One region of the Xanthomonas graminis pv. graminis genome, then DNA from elsewhere that is predicted to be linked to it. Evidence: riboswitches for the same ligand, from Rfam matches in the RefSeq annotation. Region 1 holds a riboswitch; the other holds the start of a gene.
What was found. A riboswitch is a leader RNA that binds a small molecule or an ion and turns the genes downstream of it on or off. The one in region 1 is predicted to bind cobalamin.

Region 1 (7,168 bases):
CAAAGCTTCAAGCTTCAAAGCTTCAAAAGCTCAATGCCAGAACCAAGGCAAAGGCAAAGGCTTTCGCCTTGCGGCGAGTCACTTTTCTTTGCTCGCGCAAAGAAAAGTAACCAAAAGAAAGCGCGCCCTGCCTAGCGCCCTCCGCGCTGCGCGCTCCGGGTCCGCGTCCATACCGGGGATTCGCGGAAGGGGCATCCTGCCCCTGCCGCGAACGGCGCACATCCATGTGCGCCGCCCTTCGGGTTTTTCCCCGCCATGGCCGCCGCTTCGGAAGGGAACCCAGTAAGTCAAAAGCAATGGCAACAGCAACAGCAACCGCCAAAGCAACAGCAACAGCAACAGCAACGCCTCACGCGATGACGCTGACAACAGCGCCGACGGTGGCGGGCCGCCTGTCATGGCGACAGCGATCGCATCGCCCTCGTACCGAACCCTTTGCCGTACCGACAGCCGCGGCGGCATTGCTGTGGCGCAGATTGAGGTGGAACTGGGTCAATGTAATAGTGCAGATCTCATCACTTTTGTGCGCGCCATGCTCAGTTCCGCCTACACCGCCGAGACCGTCGCCGCTTTCATCCAGGGCGCGCGCCGCCTGCTGGTGCTCACCGGTGCCGGCATGTCCGCCGAGAGCGGCGTGCCGACCTTCCGTGGTCAGGACGACAGCCTGTGGGCGCGCTTCGATCCGCAGCAGCTGGCCACCGAGGACGCCTGGCGGACGAACCCGGCGCTGGTGTGGGGTTGGTACCGCTGGCGCATGGCCATCGTCGCGCAGGCCCAGCCGCATGCCGGGCACCACGCGTTGGTGCGCCTGGCCGGACTGAAGCGCACCACGCTGGTGACCCAGAACGTGGACGACCTGCACCAGCGCGCCGGCAGCGAAGTCGCCGCACACCTGCACGGGCGGCTATCGGCGTTGCGTTGCGGCGATTGCGGCCAGGCCTGGCACGGACTGCTGCCGCCGATCGACCTGCAGGCACCGACCCAGCGCCTGGCGCCGCCGGCGTGCGCGGCCTGCGGCGGCGCCGTGCGCCCGGGCGTGGTCTGGTTCGGCGAGGCGTTGCCGGCCGCCGACTGGGCGCGCGCCGATCGCGCCGCCGATGCCGCCGACCTGGTGCTGGTGATCGGCAGCTCCGGCCTGGTCCATCCGGCGGCCGGGCTGCCGTTGCGTGCCAAGGAGCGCGGCGCCTACGTGGTCGAAATCAATCCCGACCCCAGCGGCCTGTCTTCGCGCGCCGACCTGCACTGGCGCGATAGCGCCGCGGCGGCACTGCCGCTGTTGCTGCAGCGCTGGCCGGCGGGCTGAGGCCGGCGCAAGCGCCGTGCCGCGGCAATCGCGACAGACCGCCAGCGCCGCCGCGGCGGCCCTTGCAGCGTATGCGATACGGCCCGCACCAGGCGCGATCCGGCGCCCGGCCGCAGAGGTTTGCCGCCCGCAGCGGCAAACTCTTGCCCCGCTTGGGTTTTCAGTTTTATGACTACATTTAGCGTTGACGACGCCCGGGGACCACACTATCTTGTGGTGGTCGGTTCCAGCGGCCACCAGGCTGCGGGATCAAAAGGGAAGCCGGTGCGGCGCGCGAGCGCTTAGGCCGGCGCTGCCCCGCAGCGGTAATTGGGAACGAACCCGTCACCCGCACTGAGGCGCCCTGCCTTGGGAAGCGATGGGCTAGGACACCGGCCATCGGCCGTCGCCCATAAGCCCGAAGACCTGCCGACAGCCGCGCGATGCACACAGCGCGGCGCCGACCGTTACATCTCCGGGGGGAGAGGGTCGGTGAAGCGTTGACCGCCCGCAGGCCTCGCGCCTGCGCCGTTGCGGTCTCTGCGACACCGCGTCTTCACCTGCTGATCCGGTCGGACCGTTGCCTGCGAGGGTCAGGCAGCCAGGTGCACCACGCTTGGAGACCTTCATGAGCCAGACCCACAGCCTGCCGGCCGCAGCCCCCCTCGACACCGCCGATGTCGACCCCACGCCTGCCGCCGCCGCTGCCGCGCAGCCCGATGCGGCCGCCAGCGAGCCGAGCAACGACCAGCGCGCCGTGACCTGGATCGTCAAGGACGGCGGCAACCGCCGCATGGCCTTCGACCGCTCGCGCCTGCAGCGCACCCTGGACCGGATCCATGCCGAGTTCCCGCAGCTGGACGTGGTCGACTACGAGCGCAAGGCGTTCGCCTTCGTCGAGAAGAAGGAAAGCCTGTCGGCCGACGAGATGGTCGACTACCTGATCCGCGAGGCCGAGTCGCGCGTGGACATCGCCACGCCGGAGTGGGAGTACTTCGCCGCGCGCCTGTACCTGCACCGCCTGTACAAGCGCGCCAGCAAGAACCGCTTCTACGATGCCGGCGAGAAGTACGGCTCCTACGTCGGCCTGCAGGAAAGCCTGGCCGACCGCGGCGTGTATTCGATCGACATCCTCAAGAACTACTCCAAGGACGAACTCGCCGAAGCCGGCAAGATGATCGACCCGGAGCGCGACAAGCTGTTCGCCTACAACGGCCTGTACCTGCTGGCTACGCGCTACCTGGCCACCGACAACTCGCGCAAGGTCTACGAGCTGCCGCAGGAGCGCTGGCTGACCATCGCGCTGTACCTGATGCAGGACGAAAAGCCTCGCGAACGCCGCATGCAGCTGGTCGGCGAGGCCTACTGGGCGCTGTCCAACCTGTACATGACCGTGGCCACGCCGACCCTGGCCAATGCCGGCAAGATCGGCGGGCAGCTGTCGAGCTGCTTCATCGACACCGTCGACGACAGCCTGCAGGGCATCTACGACTCCAATACCGACGTGGCGCGCGTGTCCAAGCACGGCGGCGGCGTCGGCGCCTACCTGGGCTACGTGCGCTCGTCCGGCTCGGCGATCCGCGGGGTCAAGAATTCCAGCGGCGGCGTGGTGCCGTGGATCAAGCAGCTCAACAACACCGCGGTGTCGGTGGACCAGCTCGGCCAGCGCAAGGGTGCCATCGCCGTGTACCTGGACATCTGGCACCGCGACATCGAGGCGTTCCTGGACCTGCGCCTGAACAACGGCGACCAGCGCCTGCGCGCGCACGACGTATTCACCGCGGTGTGCGTGCCGGACATCTTCATGGAAGCGGTGGAGCGCCGCGGCGAGTGGTACCTGTTCGACCCGCACGAGGTGAAGGAGGTCAAGGGCTGGTACCTGCAGGACTTCTTCGACGAGAAGCGCGGCGAAGGCACGTTCCGCGCCAGGTACGAGGAAGTGGTCGCCGACGAGCGTATCGGCCGCAAGGTGGTCAAGGCCATCGACATGCTCAAGCGGATCATGGTCAGCCAGCTGGAGACCGGCAACCCGTTCATGTTCTATCGCGACGAAGTCAATCGCATGAACCCGAACAAGCACCAGGGCATGGTCTATTCCAGCAACCTGTGCACCGAGATCCTGCAGAACATGAGCCCGACCCGGGTCATCCAGGAGATGATCAGCGGCGACCAGATCGTGACCACCAAGCAGGCCGGCGACTTCGTGGTGTGCAACCTGTCCTCGGTGAACCTGGGCCGCGCGGTCACCGCGCAGCCGGACCTGCTGTCGCCCGACGTGCTGGAACGGCTGATCCGGGTGCAGGTGCGCATGCTCGACAACGTCATCGATCTCAATGATCTGCCGGTGCCGCAGGCCACCATCACCAACCAGAAGTACCGCGCGATCGGCCTGGGCACCTTCGGCTGGCACCACCTGCTGGCGCAGAAGGGCATCGAGTGGAATTCCCGGCAGGCCGAGGACTATTGCGACGAGCTGTACGAGCGCATCAACTACCTGACCATCCAGGCGAGCCTGGCGCTGGCCAAGGAGAAGGGCGCGTACAAGGTGTTCAAGGGCAGCGACTGGCAGAACGGCGAGTACTTCAGCAAGCGCGGCTATGACAGCGCCGAGTGGCAGGAACTGGCCGCGCAGGTCAGCATCAACGGCGTGCGCAACGCGTGGATGATCGCGGTGGCGCCGAACATGAGCACCGCGCAGATCGCCGGCTCCACCGCCTCGATCGACCCGATCTACAGCGCGTTCTACTACGAAGAGAAGAAGGACTTCCGCCGCCCGGTGGTGGCCCCGGGCCTGAACGTGGACACCTATCCGTACTACGAGAAGGGCGCCTACCGGGTCGACCAGTTCGCCAGCGTGCGCCAGAACGCGCGCCGCCAGCGCCACGTCGACCAGTCGATCAGTTTCAACTTCTACGTACCCAGCACGATCCGCGCCAGCACCCTGCTCGATCTGCACATGACCGCGTGGAAGGAAGGCCTGAAGACCACCTACTACGTGCGCTCCAACGACATCGACATCAGCGAATGCGAGTGGTGCTCGAGCTGATCGCCACCCCGTAGCGGCGCCGGTGCGCGCATGGCCTTCCCGCGGGAACGCCATGCGCCCGCTGCGTCGTCCCGCATCGCCGCGCCGCTTGCCGGCGCCGTTCAACCGACTACCGAATCCGACCCATGGCTATTGCGCTCGACCGCATCAAGATCCTCGAACCGATGCATCCCAACCGTTCCACCGGGATCATCAACGGCACCACCAGCGGCATCCTCAACTGGAACGACATCCCGTACCCGTCGTTCTATCGCGCGTACAAAGAGCTGTCGACCAACTTCTGGATCCCCGACGAGGTGGACATGAAGGGCGACGCCAAGCAGTACGGCGAACTGTCGGCGCGCGAGAAGAACGCCTACGACTCGATCATCGGCTTGCTGGCCACGCTGGATTCGCCGCAGACGCGCTTCATCTACAACGTCGCCGAATACATCACCGACCCGGCCGCGCACGCCAACGCGGCGATCATCGGCCAGCAGGAGGTGATCCACAACGAGAGCTATTCCTACGTGCTGGCCTCCATCGCCGGGCTGGCCGACCAGAACCGCGTGTTCGAGATCGCGCGCACGCATCCGACCATCATCGCGCGCAACCAGCCGATCATGCAGGCCTACGACGACTTCATGCGCGACAAGACCGCAGAGACCTTGCTGCGTTCGCTGATCCAGTCCTCGATCCTGGAAGGCATCAACTTCTATTCCGGTTTCGCGTATTTCTACAATCTTGTGCGACAGAACCGCATGACCGGCACCGGCAAGATCATCAGCTTCATCAACCGCGACGAACTGGCGCATACCAAGTTCATCAGCGAGCTGATCCGCGCCATCATCGGCGAGAACGCCGAGCTGCAGAGCAACGAGCTGACCGACTACGTGCACCAGGCGTTCGAGCATGCGATCCGGCTGGAGACCGAATGGTCCGCGGAAGTGCTGGACGGCATCGAGGGCATCGACGTGGACGAGATGATCCAGTACGTGAAGTACCGCGCCAACAAGATGTCCGGCATGCTCGGCATCGAGAAGCTGTACACCGACGCCAGCGACAACGTGATGCCGTGGATCAAGGCCTACGCGGACAACTTCACCGAGACCAAGACCGACTTCTTCGAGATGCGCAACGCCAGCTACAAGAAGACCAACTCGGACAACGGCTTCGACGATCTGTGAGGGGTTGGGATTGGGGAGCCGGGATTCGGGATTGGTAAAAGCCATGCCGAACCTGTCTTTCCCAACCACTGATCTGCTATGCCCACGCATTGACTCTGAGAAGCAGCGATCCGGGAATGTGTGAGGCGTGATTTGCTCGCCGTCACGCCGCCCCGCTTTCACCAATCTCGAATCCAGAATCCTCCAGTCCCCGCCTCATGCGCCTCCTGCTCGCCTACGCTTCGCTCAGCGGCAACACCCGCGACGTCGCCCGCCGCGTGCAGGCGCAGTGCGAGGCCGCGGGGCATCAAGTGACCTTGATCCATACCGACGTGCAGACCCTGCACGGCGTGCTTGGCGACGCCGCGCATGCGGCCGGCTTCGACCTGCACCTGCTCGGCAGCTGGAGCGACAACGCCGGGCGCACCCCGGCAGAGATGAAGCGCTACATCGCCGACCTGGTCGAGGCGGCGGGCAAGAGGATCGAGGTCGCCGCGTTCGGCACCGGCGAGACGCAGTGGGGGCTGGAGTACTACTGCGGCGCGGTCAAGCGCATCGCCCGTTTTTTCGACAGCGCCTATCCGTTGCTGGAGATCGAGCAGATGCCGCATGGCGACCGCGACACCGCCGCGATCGACGCCTGGTGCGCGCAGGTGCTGGCGCTGCGCGCCGCACGTGCGACCGAGGTTGCCGCTGCCGAATCCGCGTCCGCCAGCGCGGCCGGATTCGCCGCGCTGGCGTTGCCGCCGCACGGCAGCGGCTGACGCTGCATTCGTCCATCGGTTTTTCCTGGCATCGCCGGCGTCGCACCTTCCCGCGCCGGGCTTCTTCCGACATCAGACAAGGTCCCGCTCCATGTTCACCACCATCACCGTCGCCACCGCCGAGCAGTTCGCCGACGCCATCGCCGCGCATCCGCGCGTGCTGGCCGATTTCAACAAGGACAACTGTCCCGGCTGCCGCATGCTCGACAAGTCGCTGGAGCGCTTCGCCGAGAGCGACAGCGCGCAGGGCGTGACCTTGCTGAAGGTAAAGATGGAGGATGTGGGCGAGGACTTTTTTCGCGCCCAGGGCCTGCGCCAGACGCCAACGCTGATGCTGTTCCGCCAGGGCGAGGAAGTGGCGCGGGTGCCGGGCTTCGTGCCGCCAGCGAAGATCGACGAAGCGGTGCGCGCACATCTGGGCTGAGCGCGCGGCTCTTCTGTAGGAGCGGCTTCAGCCGCGACAGGTTCTAACCGGCGGTCCTGTCGCGGCTGAAGCCGCTCCTACAGGGATGTGCCGAGCATGCATCGCCACCGCGCTTGACCTCAACCGCGCTTGAGGTCGCTAAATGGGGGCTCCCGCACAAGGAGCCAGCATGCGCAGCGTCCAACTCGGCCTGCCCTGCAGCGACCCTGCGGCCAGCGCCGCCTTCTATCGCGACGTGCTGCAACTCCCGGTCGTGGCCTCGCAGGTGCGGATCGGCTGGAGCCAACTCGAACTGGTGGCTACCGTCGATGTCGGCAGCGTGCATCTGGCCTTCAACATCGCTGCGGCCCGCTTTGACGCCGCCTGCGATTGGCTATCCCGGCGTGTGCGGCGGCTGCGCGATCCGCTCGGCGAATCGCGCTTCGCGCTCGACGCGGCGTGGCAATCGCAGTCGGTGTATTTCGCCGGGCCCGACGGCGCGGTGCTGGAGCTGATCGCACGCAAGCC
Region 2 (7,168 bases), 960 kb from region 1:
TGGCTGATGCGGTCGAACATCAGCATCGGATCGTTGGGCAGGCGTGCGGCCTCGGCGCCGAACAGCTCGCCGCGCGCGCTGGCGAGGAGGTGTTCGCGTGAATACGAAGTGAGGCGGCTCATGAGCGATTTCCCAGGGCAGACAGTCGAGGCGCGCAAGCGTGCACGACGCCTGCGCTTTCAATCAAACGTTTTATCCGTACGCACGCGTAGCGTAGGCCGTGCCGCCGTGGTTGGCCGTGCGCAAGGTCAAGGCGTGCGTTCCCGGTGCATGCGCGGGCCTGGCTTATCATGCCGCTACCGTTCGCTGGCGTAGGGTGCAGGGCCGATGCGCAAGATCATTCACGTCGACATGGATGCGTTCTACGCGTCCGTGGAGCAGCGTGACGATCCCGCATTGCGCGGCAAGCCAGTGGTAGTGGCCTGGCGCGGCATGCGCTCGGTGGTGTGCGCCGCGTCGTACGAGGCGCGCGTGTTCGGCATCCGCTTGGCGATGCCGGCGCTGCGTGCGGAGCGGCTGTGTCCGGACGCGATTTTCGTGCCGCCGGATTTCGCGCGCTACAAGGCGGTGTCGCGGCAGGTGCGCGAGATCTTCCAGCGCCACACCGATCTGATCGAGCCGCTATCGCTGGACGAAGCCTATCTCGACGTCACCGCGCCCAAGGGCGAACTGGCCACCGCCACCGAGATCGCGCAGACCATCCGTGCGCAGATCCGCGAGGAAACCGCGCTGACCGCCTCGGCCGGCATCGCGCCGAACAAGTTCCTGGCCAAGATCGCCTCGGACTGGCGCAAGCCCGATGGCCAGTTCGTGATTCGCCCGCACCAGGTGGACGCGTTCCTGACCCCGCTGCCGGTCAGCAAGGTGCCGGGCGTGGGCAAGGTGATGCAGGCCAAGCTGGCGGAGTTGGGCATCGTCACCGTCGGCGATCTGCGCACGCACGGCGAAGCGGAACTGGAAGCGCGCTTCGGCAGCTTCGGCTTGCGCCTGTACCAGCGTGCGCGCGGCATCGACCAGCGCCCGGTGGAAGCGGACCAACAGGTGCAGTCGATTTCTTCGGAAGACACCTTCGCCGAAGACCTGGCGCTGGACGCGCTGGAGCCGGCGATCCGGCGGCTGGCGGAAAAGACCTGGACCGCGACCCGCCGCACCGAGCGCATCGCGCGCACCGTGGTGCTGAAGCTGAAGACCGCGCAGTTCCGCATCCTGACCCGCAGCTTCACGCCCGAGCAGCCGCCGGATTCGCTGCAGGCGCTGACCGACATCGCGCTGGCCCTGCGCCAGCGCGTGGACTTGCCCGCGTCCACCCGCTACCGGCTGGTCGGCGTGGGCCTGGCCGGTTTCCACGAACCCGAGCCGATGCAGACGCAGGGGCGGCTGTTCCGCTGAGCCGTGTAGCGGCGCGTGCGATGGTGTCCGCTTCGCGCATGGCCAGCGCATTTTGCCTGCGGCGTGTCCGCTTCGCGCCGGCAGCAGCCGGCGATCGTGCGCGTGTTCCTGGATGTCCTGATCGCACGTTTCGGCAAAGTGCCTTACGGGGATCGCGACGGAGCGTGGCGCCTACAATGGGCGCTGCTCTTCGTCTCCAGGAACGACATGACATTTCCGTATGCGCTGGTGGTGTTCGATCTGGACGGCACCCTGGTGGACAGCGGCGCCGATATCGCCGAAGCGCTCAATCGCACCCTGGCCGAATTCGGCCTGGCGCGCGTGCCGGAGGCCACCGTGCTCGGCTGGATCGGCGAGGGCGTGCGCAAGCTGGTCGAGGCCGCGTGGCGGCATGCGCACGACGCCACCCCGATCGACGCGGTGATGCCCACCTTCATGCGCCACTACGAAGCCTGCCTGCTGCGCAGCCCGCGCCTGTACCCGGGCGTGGCCGAGGCGCTGGCGCAGTTGCGCGCGCGCGGCGTGACCCTGGCGCTGTGCACCAACAAGCCGTCGGCGTTGGTGTTGCCGTTGTTGCGCCATCTGGGTGTGGCCGATGCGTTCGCCGCGCTGCTCGGCGGCGACAGCCTGCCCGAGCGCAAGCCCAGCCCGTTGCCGCTGCTGCACCTGGCGCAGCAGTTCGCGCAGCCGCCGGCGCGTTGCCTGATGGTCGGCGATTCCGGCACCGACCTGCAGGCCGCGCATGCCGCCGGCATGCCGGCCGCACTGGTGCGCTACGGCTATCCGCGCGACCTGGACCTGGCCGCGGCCGACGTGGTGCTGCTGATGGACGACCTGCGCGAGCTGCTGGCGCTGGGGTGAGGCGGGCCATTGCACCTGCGGCACGCATGCGGCATCGGGCACTGCAATCGACCTGACAGTCGATCAACCCCTGTAGGAGCGGCTTCAGCCGCGACGCTTTGCCGGTAGCGCCCGGTCGCGGCTGAAGCCGCTCCTACAGGGGCGCGCGTCTGCACTTGGTCCCCGACGCACGGCATGCGAACTGCCGATATCGGGGGATGCGGTTGTTGGCGTGGTCGGTCTGGCATCGCCGCAGCGTTCTTCATGCAGCTGCAGACACAGAAAAACCCTGGGAGCGACTGACTGAAGTCGCTCCCACAACGTCACTGCAACAGTAGCGCCCGAGTCGAGGCGTGCTTGCCTTCACCGAGGCTGCAGCGACTTTCGCTGTCCAGCAGGACGCATGTCGGTGAAGCGGGTCGCACCCCAAGGCGCAGCCCGCTGCGGGGACTCAGCGCGCTGCCGGTGCGTAGCGCAGGGTCAGCGCGTATTCGCGGCCCGGCTGGTTGTACCAATTGATGGTCTGGTAGTCGCGATCGAACACGTTGCTGGCCTTGGCCTGCAGCGTCCAGTCCGCGGCGAACGCGTATTCCACGCGCAGGTCCAGCGTGCCGTAGCCGGCCAGGCGCACGCTGTTGGCCGCGTCGTCGTAGCGGTGGCCGCTGCCGAACGCGGTGACGCCGAGCTTGACCGGGCCGAAGCCGCGGTCCACGTCCAGCCGCGCGGTGTCCTGCGCGCGCCGCGCCAGCCAGTTGTCGCGGTTGGCGCCGTCGCTGCGGTTGCGCGGATCGGTGTGGCTGAGCTGCGCCGACAGTTCCCAGCCGGCCAGCGTGGCGTAGCCGGTCAGCTCGGCGCCGCGGATCCGCGCCTTGTCCACGTTCACCGGCAGGAAGCTGGCGGCGTCGTAGGAGATCAGGTCGTCGACGCGGTTTTCGTAGACGTTGAACGTCCAGTTCCAGGCATCGGCGTACTGCGCCACGCCCAGGTTGCCGCTCTTGGACTTCTCCGGCTTCAGTTCCGGATTGCCGGAGAACGGGTAGTACAGGTCGTTGAAGGTCGGCGCCTTGAAGCCGGTGCCGAGGCTGGCGGTGAGCTTGAAGCCGCCGTCCAGCGCCAGGCCCCAGCCGAGGCTGCCGGTGGTGTGCTGGCCGAACTGTTCATTGTCGTCGCTGCGCACGCTGGCCTGCACCTGCTGCGCGCCGAAGCGGCCCTGGTACTCGGCGAACACGCCGGTGTTGTCGCGCTGGTCCACGTCGAAGGCGGTGGTGCCGGTGACTTGCTCGCGCTGCCAGTCGGCGCCGGCGCTGAGCAGATGGCCTTCGGCCAGGCCGAAGTCGCCCTGCAGCGAGGCGCTGTCGCGGCGGCTGTCGAAGGTGCTGACGAAGCTGCGCGTGTCGCTGCCGGCGGCGTGGTAGTAGCTGTCGGCCTGGTCGCTGTTGCGGCCGAGCTGCGCGGCCAGATGCACGCGCTCGGACGGGGTCCAGTCGAGCTTGCCGCCGACCACCTGCTGGGTGTTGTCGGCCTCGTTGCCGGCGAACAGCGCATCGCCGTCGTACTCGTTGCGGCTGTCGATGTTCAGCGCCTGGCCTTCGATACGCAGCGTGTCGCTCAGCGCATAGCCGCCGCGCGCGCTGAGCGAGGTGTTGCGGTAGCCGTCGCGGTCCGGCTCGTCGACGAAGCAGCCGGCGAACAGGGTGGCCGAGCCGTTGCAGGCGTTGATGCCGTCGGTGTTCTGGTAGCCGCCCTGCACCGATAGCCAGCCGCGCTCGCCGCGGTTGCTGAAGCCGGCGCTGGCTTCGCGCAGGCCGTGGCTGCCGGCGCCCAGGCTCAGGTTCTGCTGCAGGCCCTGGCCGCCGCGGCGGGTGAAGATCTGGATCACGCCGCCGATCGCATCGGAGCCGTACAGGCTCGAGCGCGGGCCGCGCACGATCTCGATGCGCTCGATCTGGCTCAGCGGCAGGTCCTGGAACGCGGCCAGGCCGGCGCTGGCCGAGCCGATGCGCACGCCGTCCACCAGCACCAGCACGTGGTCCGATTCGCTGCCGCGCAGGCTCAGCGTGGTCAGCTTGCCGAGCCCGCCCTGGTTGGACACGCCGATGCCGGCGCGGCCCTGCAGCAGCTGCGCCAGCGACGTGGCCTGGCTGCGCTCGATCTCGGCGCGGTCGATCACCTGCGCCGGGACCACGGTGTCCTCCACCGCGATCTGGGTGCGGGTGGCGGTGACCAGGACCTGGTCCAGGTCGGTGGCGGCATCGGCGGCGAGCGCCAGCGAGGGCAGGGACAGGGCGGACGCGATCGCGACCGAAAGCAGGCGGGACGACATGGGGCAACTCCGGCGCGCGGGCGCGCTGTGACGGCAAAGGAGTCGTGAACGGAAGGTGCGAGCGGACGGCGCCAGACGCGGCGCGGCACGCCGCGACGCCCTCCGCATCGCAACCAGTGAACTGCAAGGCCGGTCTCCGGGCTGGCGATCTGGGAGTCGGACTCCCGGCTGCGACGCCTTCCCATGCCCAAGGCACAGTGGCGCAAGTCGTCAGCGCAGATCGCTTACCGTTGCGGGGGCAGCGCCGGCCTTGTCGCAAGACGCACCGGCTTCCCGTTTCAACCTGCAGGCCGGAGCCGGCGGGTCACCTTAAGCGGCGCGATTGTACGCGATCGCCGCTGCGGCGCACGGATCAGTCGGCGTCGCGCTCGCCTGCGTGGCCATCGCGGTCGGGTTCTTGATCGGCGTCGTACGCATGGCCGCCGGAGGCGTCGTGCGCGTCCTGCGCATAAGGCGTGTCGCGGCGGTCGCCATCGTGGTCGAAATGGGTGGTCGCCACCGGTCCGGCCACCGGCAGGCCGCGCTGCGCCGGCAGCTGCGCCGCCGCGGTGTCCAGCTCGCCGAGCAGTTGCGCGCGCCGCGCCTCGGGCAGTTCCTGCCAATGGCAGCCCGTCAGCGCGCCTTCCAGCGAGTACAGCAGGTTGAGGCTGGGCTTGAAGCCGGCACGCTTGACCTTGAGGAATGCGCCCACCGCACCGGCCGCGGCCAGGTCCTCCTGTGTGCGCAGGCCGACCTGGCGCAGCCAGGCCGCGCTCTTGGGACCGATGTTGCGCAGCTTCTGCGTGCTCATCGCTGGCTCATCGCAGCGCGTCGACGAAGACCTGGGCGATCGCCTCCAGGCCGTGCTGGTCGTCGGCGTCGAAGCGCGCCAGGTCCGGGCTGTCCAGGTCGAACACGCCGACCAGCGCGCCGTCGCGCAGCAGCGGCACCACCAGCTCCGAGCGCGAGGCCGCATCGCAGGCGATATGCCCGGGAAAGGCCTCGACGTCGTCGATGCGCTGGGTCTGGCCGGTGCTGGCGGCGGCGCCGCACACGCCCTTGTGCAGGGGGATGCGCACGCACGCGGGCAGGCCCTGGAACGGCCCGACCACCAGTTCCTTGCCGTCGTACAGGTAGAAACCGACCCAGTTCAGCCGCGGCAGCGCGTGGTACACCAGCGCCGCCAGGTTGGCGGCATTGGCGATGCGGTCGGGCTCGCCGCTGACCAGGGCGCGGGCCTGGGCGAGCAGCTGGGCGTACTGTTCCGGCTTGCTGCCGGTGAGCGAAGAGGAAGCGAACATCATCCGAGTCTAGCAGCGGCCGCTGGCGGCCTGTGCGCCGGCGCCTGGCCCCGGCTATCCTGCGCGCCCGCGCCGCATGCGCCGACCTCGAGGATCCTGCAACGATGAGCGTCCCCGCCTTCTACGTTACCGGCACCGATACCGGCATCGGCAAGACCGTCGCCAGCACCGCGCTGCTGCATGCGTTGCGCGCGCGCGGGCAGACGGCGCTGGGCATGAAGCCGGTCGCCAGCGGCTGCGAGCGCAGCGCGGACGGCTGGCGCAACGAGGATGCGCTGGCGCTGCGGGCGGCGAGCCTGCCGCGCCCGGACTACGCCGACCTCAATCCCTACGCCTTGCCGCTGCCGCTGGCGCCGGAACTGGCGGCCGCCGACGCCGGGGTATGCGTGGAACTGGGGCCGATCGCCACCGCCTTCGCGCGGCTGCGTGCGCAGGCCGACGTGGTGGTGGTGGAGGGCGTCGGCGGCTGGGCGGCGCCGCTGTCGGCGACCCTGGAGCAGGCCGACCTGGCGCGCGCGCTGGCGCTGCCGGTGGTGCTGGTGGTCGGCCTGCGCCTGGGTTGCCTCAACCACGCCCGGCTCAGCGCCGCGGCGATCGCCGCCGACGGCCTGCGCTGCATCGGCTGGATCGGCAACGAGATCGATCCGGCGATGGAGCGCATCGACGCCAATATGCAGATGCTGCAGGAGCGCTTGCCGATGCCGTGCTGGGGGCGGCTGCCGTACCGGCCGCAGCCGGATCCGGCCGTGCTGGCGGCGTCGTTGTGCCCATGGCAGGGCATGCAGACGGCGCAGGGCTGAGTCTGCGCCCGCCCGCAAGCGCGCACCGCGCAGGAACGGCTTCCGGGTGGGAGGGCTTCCTGTGCAGAAGGCGCGTTCAGTCCCGAGGCCGGGCTGGAAAAACCTCAGGTGGGGGCCGCTGGCAAGAAGCGCAAGCATGCCTGGCCGTTGCGCAAATCCCGAATCCCGCGCGCGCTTCGACAGCCGCAGGTTGGTCATCCCGAATCCCGAATCCCGGCCATAAAAAAGACCCGGTAGAGGGAGGGATCTACCGGGTCTTGGCTGCACGGGGGGAGGGACCCGCGCGTACCACTTGTCAGTCGTGCGGCTGCGCCGCAGTGGACTTATTTGGTCTTGGCCTTCGGCGCGGCCTGGTCGCTGGCCGCCTCGAACTGGCTCTTGGCGAGCTGACCGATGGCTTCGGAGGTCTTCAGGCCGAGGCCGAACACTTCCTGGTTGGCCGTGGCCAGCCGCTCGAAGTTGTCGCGGGCGATCTGCAGGCCCTTCGGCCACAGCGACTGCACGCTGCCGAGGTCGCGCGCTTCGGTGAGCTCGCC

Region 2: linked by a shared signal. The riboswitch ahead of btuB (TonB-dependent vitamin B12 receptor) and the one ahead of KHF85_RS01225 (ribonucleoside-diphosphate reductase subunit alpha) in region 1 are both predicted to bind cobalamin.

The regions. Positions count from the first base shown of each region.
Region 1 is NZ_CP076255.1:293,285-300,452, forward strand. It holds gene KHF85_RS01220 (SIR2 family NAD-dependent protein deacylase) at 533-1,303, shown strand; cobalamin riboswitch at 1,508-1,730, shown strand; gene KHF85_RS01225 (ribonucleoside-diphosphate reductase subunit alpha) at 1,911-4,328, shown strand; gene KHF85_RS01230 (ribonucleotide-diphosphate reductase subunit beta) at 4,454-5,494, shown strand; gene KHF85_RS01235 (flavodoxin) at 5,692-6,237, shown strand; gene KHF85_RS01240 (thioredoxin family protein) at 6,329-6,661, shown strand; gene KHF85_RS01245 (VOC family protein) at 6,831-7,168, shown strand, end outside.
Region 2 is NZ_CP076255.1:3,983,679-3,990,846, reverse strand. It holds gene fabA (3-hydroxyacyl-[acyl-carrier-protein] dehydratase FabA) at 1-122, opposite strand, end outside; gene dinB (DNA polymerase IV) at 328-1,389, shown strand; gene gph (phosphoglycolate phosphatase) at 1,597-2,250, shown strand; gene btuB (TonB-dependent vitamin B12 receptor) at 2,681-4,552, opposite strand; cobalamin riboswitch at 4,663-4,879, opposite strand; gene KHF85_RS17275 (TfoX/Sxy family protein) at 4,905-5,342, opposite strand; gene KHF85_RS17270 (GAF domain-containing protein) at 5,350-5,832, opposite strand; gene bioD (dethiobiotin synthase) at 5,937-6,632, shown strand; gene KHF85_RS17260 (phasin family protein) at 6,956-7,168, opposite strand, start outside.